Regions from separate parts of the Streptomyces sp. NPDC093984 genome, predicted to be linked through region 1. Evidence: riboswitches for the same ligand, from Rfam matches in the RefSeq annotation. Region 1 holds a riboswitch; each other region holds the start of a gene.
What was found. Region 1 has a riboswitch for thiamine pyrophosphate ahead of ACIRC0_RS29550 (thiamine ABC transporter substrate binding subunit). Riboswitches for the same ligand answer to the same signal wherever they lie in the genome.
Positions count from the first base shown of each region.

Region 1 (3,199 bases):
TCAGACCGCGCGCGACGATCGCGGCGACGGGGTAGGCGAAGAAGACCGCGAAGAACGCGACGGGCGGGGCCATCAGCCCGAGCCGCGCCGCGTTCCCCCGCCTGCGTGGGGTCACTTCAGTACGAGCGACGTCCACGCCTTGACCCACTGGTCACGGTTCGCGGCGATCTTCGTGGGGGCCATGGTCTCGGGATCCTTGGCCGCGGGCCCGTACTCGGTGAACTCCGCGGGCACCTTCGCTCCCTCGACCACCGGGTAGACGAACATGTTGAGCGGCATGTCCTCCTGGAACCTCCTGCTGATCAGGAAGTCGAGGAACGCCTTGCCGCCCTTGGTGTTGTGCGCGCCTGTCAGCAGACCGGCGAACTCGATCTGGCGGAAGCAGGTGCCGGTGGCGACGCCGGTCGGCGCGGTCTTGGGCCGGGGGTCGGCGTAGACGACCTCGGCGGGCGGCGAGGAGGCGTAGGAGACGACGAGCGGCCGGTCGCCCTTGGCCTTCTTGCCGCCGGCGGAGCCGGAGAACTCCTCGTTGTAGGCCTGCTCCCAGCCGTCGACCACCTTCACACCGTTGGCCTTGAGCTTCCTCCAGTAGTCCGGCCAGCCGCCGTCGCCGTACTTCGCGGCGGTGCCGAGCAGGAAGCCGAGACCGGGCGAGGACGTGGAGGCGTTCTCGGTGACGAGGAGGTTCTTGTACTCGGGCTTGACGAGGTCGTCGAAGGACGCCGGCGGGGTCAGCTTGTGGTCGGCGAAGTACTTCTTGTCGTAGTTGACGCAGATGTCGCCGTAGTCGATGGGCGTGACCCGGTGCTTGTCCGCGTCCAGCTGGTACTGGGTGCCGACCTGGTCGAGGCCCTTGGCCTCGTACGGCTGGAACAGGCCGTTGTCCAGCGCCCTGGACAGCAGCGTGTTGTCGACGCCGAAGAAGACGTCGCCCTGCGGGTTGTCCTTGGTGAGGATCGCCTTGTTGACGGCCTGGCCCGCGTCGCCGTCCTTGAGGACCTTGACGGTGTAGCCGGACTCCTTCTCGAACGCCGCGATGACGCTCTTGGAGGCGGCCCACGAGTCATGGCTGACGAGGGTCACGGTCTTGGAGCCGCCGCTGCCGTTCCCACTTCCGGAACCGGACGATCCGCACGCGGACAGCGTGACCATGCCCAGTCCGACGGCCACGGCCGCCCACTGCTTACCGGTGATGCTCAACTGGATTCCTCCTGGGGGTGACCAGGAAGAGACGCGGCCCTGCCCCGGACCTCGGAGGGTCCCGGGCAGGGCGCAACAGCTCGAGTGAAGACCGAACTCCCTACCCAGAATGACCTGGGCGAGGTTCAGAGGGTCTGCGGTCGCTACCGCACTCTCAGCGCTGTGGCGCTCCCCTGTCGGAATATGAAGATGTACGTACTGACTGACGGCTCTCAGACTACCGCTCGGTCGCGGCGAGCTGACCGCACGCCCCGTCGATCTCCTGACCCCGGGTGTCCCGGATCGTCACCGGCACACCGTGGGCGGCGATCGCCTCGACGAACGCCTTCTCGTCCTCGGGGCGGGAGGCGGTCCACTTCGAGCCGGGCGTCGGGTTCAGCGGGATCAGGTTGACGTGCACGGGCTTGCCCTTGAGCAGCCGGCCCAGCAGGTCACCGCGCCACGCCTGGTCGTTGATGTCCCGGATGAGGGCGTACTCGATGGACAGCCGGCGTCCGGACTTCTCGACGTAGTCGAACCCGGCGTCGAGGACCTCGCGCACCTTCCACCGCGTGTTGACGGGGACGAGGGTGTCGCGCAGCTCGTCGTCCGGGGCGTGCAGGGAGACGGCGAGACGGCACTTGAAGCCCTCGTCGGCGAATCGGTGGATGGCCGGCACCAGTCCGACGGTGGAGACGGTGATGCCGCGCTGCGAGAGGCCGAGCCCGTCCGGCGCGGGATCGGTAAGGGCCCGAATCGCACCCACGACGCGCTTGTAGTTGGCGAGGGGCTCGCCCATGCCCATGAAGACGATGTTGGACAGCCGCGCCGGGCCGCCGGGGATCTCGCCGTCGCGCAGCGCCCGCATGCCGTCCACGATCTGGTGCACGATCTCGGCGGTCGACAGGTTGCGGTCCAGGCCCGCCTGGCCGGTGGCGCAGAACGGGCAGTTCATGCCGCAACCCGCCTGCGAGCTGATGCACATGGTGACCCGGTCCGGGTAGCGCATGAGCACGGACTCGACGAGCGTGCCGTCGAACAGCCGCCACAGCGTCTTACGGGTGGTCCCCTGGTCCGTCGCCAGATGCCGGACGACCGTCATCAGCTCCGGGAGCAGCGCCTCCTGGAGCTTGCCACGGGAGGGCGCGGGGATGTCGGTCCACTGCTCCGGGTCGTGCGCGAACCGCGCGAAGTAGTGCTGCGAGAGCTGCTTGGCGCGGAACGGCTTCTCACCGACCGCGGCGACCGCCTCCTTGCGCTCGGCGGGCGAGAGGTCGGCGAGATGCCGCGGCGGCGTCTTGGCACCGCGCGGCGCGACGAAAGTGAGTTCTCCGGGCTTAGGCATGGCCTCACCAGTGTCGCAGATCCAATTGGGTGACCTGCGGCTGTCGCTCGCTACGACTGTCGTTAGTAGTCGTCACCGGTCGCCGCTGAGCGGCCTCGGACGGCCCAGGGACGGCCCAGCGAAGATCACTCGTCGGCTGCCACCCACTCATCGAGCCGGACCTTGACCTGGTAGTTGTGGGCGGCGTGCCAGAGGACCTCCCCGCTGACGAAGGCCCCGAGGGCCGGGAGGTCCGTCCCGTGCGGCATGGCCGTGATCTCCGCCAGCGCTATGGCGTTCGCCACGCCGTCTATACGTATGAAGACCCCGAAGCGCTGCCGACCGATGACCTCGCCGGTGATCCGGGTTCCTACAGGCAGGGCCGAGACGGTTACCGCCCAGCTCGACTGGACCGCCTCAGCGGCCGGCGCTTCAGAGCCCGTGGGCCAGTCATACTCATCCATCGGTAGATCATGACGCCCTGGGACCGGTGCTTAGAAGGCGCTTTGTGGCTGCGTCCCGACCTCCTCTTGACCTGTCCCTCTTCCCCAGCTGAGCCGCTTGCCGGTAGAACTTCGACACGGATTCGATACGTAGTGTCCTGGCGGATCTGTACGGTGCGAACGACACACACCCTAGGGACGAACTGTTAGGGGCGGGCATGACGGAGTATCTGTCTGAGGTTGATCCGCGATG
Region 1 is NZ_JBIWIM010000010.1:38,397-41,595, forward strand. Features, by position in the region: gene ACIRC0_RS29545 (ABC transporter permease) at 1-136, opposite strand, end outside; gene ACIRC0_RS29550 (thiamine ABC transporter substrate binding subunit) at 112-1,152, opposite strand; TPP riboswitch at 1,280-1,385, opposite strand; gene rlmN (23S rRNA (adenine(2503)-C(2))-methyltransferase RlmN) at 1,418-2,524, opposite strand; gene ACIRC0_RS29560 (hypothetical protein) at 2,650-2,967, opposite strand; gene ACIRC0_RS29565 (DUF6416 domain-containing protein) at 3,165-3,199, shown strand, end outside.

Region 2 (3,199 bases), on a different contig from region 1:
CTCGCCACCCTCGCGGCGGCCGCCGCCGCGCTCGGCGGACTCACGGTCACCGCGCCCACCGCCACGGCGGCCGACTCGGGCACGTTCCGCGTGCTCGGCTACAACGTCGCCGGTCTCCCCGAGGGCATCTCCAGCGCCCCGACACCGCGCCAGTCGAGCACCACGACGATCGGCTCACGCCTCGGCCCGTACGACATCGTCCAGGTCCAGGAGGACTTCAACTACCACGCGTACCTGTACGCCGCGGACTCCCACCCGTACCGCACGCCCACCAGCGGCGGCGCCGGCGTCGGCAGCGGACTCAACACGCTGTCCGGTATCCCGTACGACACAGACGACTTCGAGCGCGTGCACTGGAACTCGTGCCAGTACGACTCGGGGGACTGCCTCACCCCCAAGGGCTTCACGTTCATGCGGGAGCGCCTGGCCGAGGGCGTCTACGTCGACTTCTACAACCTGCACACCAACGCCGGGACGAACGACGGCGATCTGGCCTCGCGCGCGGACAACCTCAACCAGCTGACGGACTTCATCAAGACCCACTCCGCGGGCAACGCCGTCGTCGTCATGGGCGACACCAACACCCGCTACACGCGCTCGGGTGACACGATCGCCGAGTTCGCCGCTGCGAACGGCCTCACCGACGCCTGGGTCAAGCTGGTGCGCGGCGGCACCCCGCCCGCCAAGGGCAGCGACCCGCTGCTCTGCGACGAGAACGCGGTCACCAACAGCTGCGAGGTCGTCGACAAGATCCTCTACCGGGGCAGCAAACTCGTCTCGCTCAACGCCACCGCGTACAACAACGAGCACGCCAAGTTCCTCACCGACGACGGCAAGATGCTCTCCGACCACGACCCGATCACCGCGACGTTCAGCTGGACGCGCAACTCCGCCTTCCAGCTCAGCGACCAGTTCGGCGGGCCGCACGGCGACTACTACGACGACATCGACAGCGTCCCGGCCGGCGCCCGGGCGACCGGCATCTCGCTGCGCAGCGGCTCCCGTGTCGACCAGGTCGGCGTGACGCTGGCGGGCGGCACCACGCTCGTGCACGGCGGCACCGGCGGCACGGCATCCTCGCTGACCCTGGGGAGCGACGAGTACGTGACAAGCGCGCAGCTCTGTGAGGGCCGGTACGACGGCCGCACGAGGATCTTCTCCGCGAAGTTCACGACCAACCTCGGCCGCAGCCTGGCGGGCGGTACCACCACGTCCGACTGCGTGACCCGCACGGCGCCCTCCGGCTGGCAGATCGCGGGGTTCCACGGGCGCTCCGGTGACGAGGTCGACAAGATCGGCTTCATCTACACCCGGCGCTGACGCGCCACCAAGACCTCGTGAGGGCCGCTGACCGACCCGGCAGCGGCCCTCACGTATGGCCGATTCCCGTCCTCGGGTTAGTCTTGCCGCCGTACCGGACACGGGGTGCCCCATCTGCGGGCTGAGATCACACCCGTCGAACCTGAACCAGTTCGTACTGGCGGAGGGATGTCTTTCATGCCATCGGCGCATGTCTCGGGCGGGCTGCCCACAGGCGGCCGGAGCACCGTCTTCGACGGGCGGATGCCCACCGCTCCCGGCGACCTCAGGGTCGAGGGCCACGGCATCGAGCCGGTCCCCGAGACGAATCGTTACGGCGGGGCGGGCCGGCTGTTCACCGTGTGGTTCGCCCCCAATCTGACCATGACGGGCGTGTTCACCGGGACCATCGGCATCGCGCTCGGCCTGGACTTCACCACCGCACTCGCCGCCGTCGTCCTCGGCACGGTGCTGGGCGCGGTGCCCACCGCCTATCTGAGCACCTGGGGCAGCCGCACCGGAGCCGGCCAGCTGCCGCTCGCCCGGCTGGCGTTCGGGCGCGCGGTGGTGCTGCCCGGGGTGCTGCAGTGGCTGTCCTCGATCGCCTGGGACGCGCTGATCGGGCTGTTCGGCGGCGATGCGCTGGCGCGGCTCGCCGGCTGGCCGTTCTGGCTGGGCGTCCTGGTGGTGATGCTCGCCCAAGGACCCCTGGGGGTCCTCGGCTACGAGGCGATCCACCGGCTGCAACTCGTCATGACGTTCGTGCTGGCCGCCGCCTTCGCACTGATCGCCCTGCGCATGGCGGGCAGCGTGCACCCCGCCTGGACGGGCACCGCGCACGGCGCGGACCGGGTGGGCGCCTTCGTGCTGACCAGCACCATCGCGCTCAGCCTGTCGCTGTCCTGGGCGCCGTACGCCAGCGACTTCAGCCGCTATCTGCCGCGCGGCACCTCACGGTCCCGGATGTTCTGGTGCACGCTGCTCGGTCTCGTGGTGTCCTTCGTGGCCGTGCAGGTCCTCGGGCTGTGGGGCGCGTCGGTGCTGACCGACCAGACGGCCGCGGGCGTGGACCATGTGCTGGGCGGGGGCGCGGCCGGTGCCTTCGGGCTGCTGGCCGTGGCGCTGGCGGCGCTCGCCAGCAATGCGATGAACGACTACAGCGGCTCCTTGGCACTGCAGACCGTCGGGGTGCGCCTGCCGCGTCCGCTGGCCGCCGCCCTCGCCGTGGTGCTCGGCTTTCCGCTGGTGCTGTGGATGCACGCGGCGAACACCACCGCCCGCTTCCAGAACGTGCTGCTGTTCGTGAGCTACTGGATCCCCGGGTTCGTGGCGATCGTCGTCGTCGACTGGCTCGCACGGCGCGGCGCCGCGGTCGACCTCGCCGCCTGGACCGCCCGGCCGCGCTCCGTGTGGCCGCCGCTGCTGGCGTTCGTCGGCGCCTTCGCCGCGGCGGTGCCGTTCATGGACACCGGCCTGTACGTGGGCCCGGCCGCCCACGCGCTGCACGGCGCCGACGTCTCCTACTACGTGGCGTTCCTGGTCGCCCTCGCGCTGTACGCCCCGCTGCGCCTCCGGGAGGAGAGCCGCGTGCGCGTCCGAGAGGAGGGCCGCGCATGACCGCGCCGCCCCGTGTCCTGACCATCGCCGGCTCCGACTCCGGCGGCGGCGCCGGGATCCAGGCCGACCTGAAGACCATGCTGGCGCTCGGCGCCCACGGGATGAGCGTGATCACCGCGGTCACGGCGCAGAACTCCGTGGGGGTGCAGGGGGCGTGGGAGCTGCCCGTGGAGGCGGTGCGCGCCCAGTACCGCAGCGTCGTCGACGACATCGGCGTGCAGGCGGTCAAGACGGGCATGCTCGCCTCGCCCGCGCTGGTCCAGGCGGTGGCCGACCTGCTCAC
Region 2 is NZ_JBIWIM010000001.1:600,306-603,504, forward strand. Features, by position in the region: gene ACIRC0_RS02825 (jacalin-like lectin) at 1-1,320, shown strand, start outside; TPP riboswitch at 1,412-1,506, shown strand; gene ACIRC0_RS02830 (purine-cytosine permease family protein) at 1,498-2,916, shown strand; gene thiD (bifunctional hydroxymethylpyrimidine kinase/phosphomethylpyrimidine kinase) at 2,913-3,199, shown strand, end outside.
Region 2: linked by a shared signal. The riboswitch ahead of ACIRC0_RS02830 (purine-cytosine permease family protein) and the one ahead of ACIRC0_RS29550 (thiamine ABC transporter substrate binding subunit) in region 1 are both predicted to bind thiamine pyrophosphate.

Region 3 (3,199 bases), on a different contig from region 1:
CCGAGGACGAAGGGATCGTCAGCCATGGGTCAGCCTCCTTGGACGGCGGTGAGGACCTCGACGCGGTCTCCCTCGCTGAGGGACGTCGACGCCCACTGCCCGCGCGGGACGACGGTTTCGTTGACGGCGGCGGCCACGCCCGAGGGGGCGGCGGTCAGGCTCCGCACCACCGCGTCGAGCGCTACACCGGGGGTGACCTCGCGGGTCTCCCCGTTGACCGAGATGTTCATACGGGCTGCTCCGTGAGTGCGGCGGCGGTGAAACGCCGGGGGGTGAAGGGACGGGCCTCCTCGGGAAGCTCACCGGTGGTCAGCACGTGCGCCATGACGTCGCCGGTGACCGGGGTGAGCAGGACACCGTTGCGGTAGTGGCCGGTGGCCAGCAGCAGACCGTCCAGCTCGGTGGGGCCGAGCAGCGGCGCGTTGTCCGGGGAACCCGGGCGCAGACCCGCCCGCGTCTCGGTGAGAGGCAGCTCGGTGATCCCGGGCACCAGCTCGTGAGCGTCCCGCAGCAGCTCGTACACCCCGCCCGCGGTGACCGTGGTGTCCCAGCCCATCTCCTCGCTGGTCGCGCCGACCACCAGCTCGCCGTTCTCGCGTGGCACGAGGTAGATCGCGCCACCGCGGACGACGGCGCGCACCGTACGGCTCAGGAACGGCGCGTACCGCTCGGGCACGGTCAGCCGCAGCACTTGCCCCTTCACGGGACGTACGGGCGGCAGGACGTCGGCCGGGACGCCCGCGAGCCGCCCGCTGAGGCTCCCCGCGGCCAGGACGACCTGCCCGGCGGAGAACTCGGTGCCGTCGGCGGTCCGCACCCCGCAGGCCCGCTCCCGCACCACCGTGAGCCGCTCGGCCCACACCCGGTGGAAGACCACCCCGGCGCGTTCACAGGCCGTCACCAGGGCCGCGGCGAGGCGGCGCGGGTCGATCTGATGGTCGCCGTCGACCCTGAGCCCCCCGCGCACGCCCGGTGCGAGCATCGGCTCCAGACGGCGGCACTCCCGCCCGCTCAGCCACTCCGACTCCAGCCCCGAGCGCTGCTGCAGGGCGTGCAGTTCGCGCAGCTCGGCGCGGTCGTCGGTGTCGAGCGCGACGGCGAGCGTGCCGCAGCTGCGGTAGCCCAGGTCCCGGCCGGCGGCCTCGGTCAGCTCGGCGGCGAAGTCCGGGTAGCGGCGCGCTGAGGCGAGGTTCAGGGCGAGCAGCGTCTGCTCGCCGTAGTGCAGCTCGGTGACGGCGGCCAGCATCCCGGCGGCCACCTGCGCGGCTCCGCCGCCCGGCTCCGGATCCACCACGGCGGTGGCGAACCCGCGCTGCGCCGCCCGCCAGGCGGTCACCAGACCGATGATCCCGCCCCCGATGACAAGAACGTCCGACACGGTCGACGCATCGCGCGCTGTCGACGGTTCGTCCGGTGTACGCGACATGGGCGTCCAGCCCCTCCCTTCGCCGGCATGACCCGGATCAGGTTCGTACGGTCGGAGGCCGTCCCAGCCTCCCTCTCAGCCCGGTGCGCCGGGCTCCCGCGAGTGCTTCCGGTGGCAACCCTAGCCCGCAGAGCGCCGCCCTTGTAAGACAGCCTCCGCCCGGCCCGAGGGCTGTGCAGGACGTCACTCAGCACGCCCCCTGACTGACAATTCGTCAGTTGTCTATGGTGATCAGGTGAGCGAGCAGACGCAGGCACGGGACGGTACGGCACGGCGCGTCGTCGTCGTGGGCGCGGGCATGGCCGGGGTGCAGACCGCGGTCGCCCTGCGGGAACAGGGCTTCACCGGCGGCGTGACGCTGATCGGCGCGGAGCCGCACCAGCCGTACGACAGGCCGCCGCTGTCCAAGGCCGTCCTGCTCGGCAAGGCCGAGGGCTCCGCCTTCGACGTCGACTTCGAGGCGCTGGACATCGAGCTGGAACTGGGCCGCGAGGCGACCGGCCTGCGCCCCCAGGACCACGAGCTGGACACCGAGCGGGGCCCCGTCCCGTACGACGTCCTGGTCATCGCGACCGGGGCGGAACCGATCCGGCTGCCGGGCGCGGAGGGCGTCCCCGGGGTACATCTGCTGCGCACACTGGACGACGCCGAGCGGCTGCGGCCGGTGCTCGCCCGGCAGCACGACATCGTGGTCGTCGGCGCGGGCTGGATCGGCGCCGAGTTCGCCACCGCCGCGCGCGAGGCGGGCTGCGCGGTGACCGTGGTGGAGGCCGCGGACCGGCCGCTCGCCGGGGCACTGCCGGCGGAGGTGGCGGCGCCGATGACGTCCTGGTACGCGGACAGCGGGGCCGAGCTGCGCACGCACGCGCGCGTGGAGCGCATCGAGCCGGGCGCGGTGGTGCTGGACGACGGCTCTCGGGTGCCGGCCGGGGCGGTGGTGGTGGGCATCGGGGCCCGGCCCGCCACGGCCTGGCTGGCCGGGTCCGGGATCGAGCTGGGCGTGCACGGCGAGGTGCTGGCCGACGACCATCTGCGCACCTCGGTGCCGGACGTGTACGCGGTCGGCGACTGCGCGTCCTTCCCGTCGGGCCGCTACGAGGAGCGCCTGCTCGTCCACCACTGGGACAACGCCCTCCAGGGTCCGCGCACGGTGGCCGCGAACATCATCGGCCAGACACCGGTGGCGTACGACCCGGTGCCGTACTTCTGGTCGGAGCAGTTCGGCCGGTTCGTCCAGTACGTGGGCCACCACGCGTCCGCCGACACGACGGTGTGGCGCGGCGACCCCGAGGGCGCGGCCTGGACGGTCTGCTGGCTGCGCGAGGGCCGCCTGGTGGCCCTGCTGGCCGTGGGCCGCCCCCGGGACCTGGCGCAGGGCCGCCGCCTGATCGAATCGGGCACCCCCATGAATCCCGCACTGCTGTCGGACCCGTCCCGCCCACTGAAGGAGGCGACGGCGTAGGGCGCGACCACCCCCTCCGCCTAACCCCGCCGGAGGCGCTCCGCTTCCGACTGTCAGTCCGGGATGGCACGCTTGATCCCGTGACCGAGATTGACGCAAAGATCGATGCTCTCGTCCCCGCCTGGCTCACCCTGCCCGACATCGCCGAAGCCCTCGGCGTGGAGGTGACCCGGGTGCGGCAGCTGGTCAAGGAGGGCCAGCTCATCGCCGTGCGCCGAGGCGAGAACAAGGCGCTGCACGTCCCCGCCGCCTTCATCGACGGGGACAAGGTGGTCAAGGGCCTGTCCGGCACCCTGACCCTGCTGCGGGAC
Region 3 is NZ_JBIWIM010000003.1:323,481-326,679, reverse strand. Features, by position in the region: gene ACIRC0_RS13655 (thiazole synthase) at 1-26, opposite strand, end outside; gene thiS (sulfur carrier protein ThiS) at 30-230, opposite strand; gene thiO (glycine oxidase ThiO) at 227-1,426, opposite strand; TPP riboswitch at 1,424-1,536, opposite strand; gene ACIRC0_RS13640 (NAD(P)/FAD-dependent oxidoreductase) at 1,662-2,888, shown strand; gene ACIRC0_RS13635 (Rv2175c family DNA-binding protein) at 2,969-3,199, shown strand, end outside.
Region 3: linked by a shared signal. The riboswitch ahead of thiO (glycine oxidase ThiO) and the one ahead of ACIRC0_RS29550 (thiamine ABC transporter substrate binding subunit) in region 1 are both predicted to bind thiamine pyrophosphate.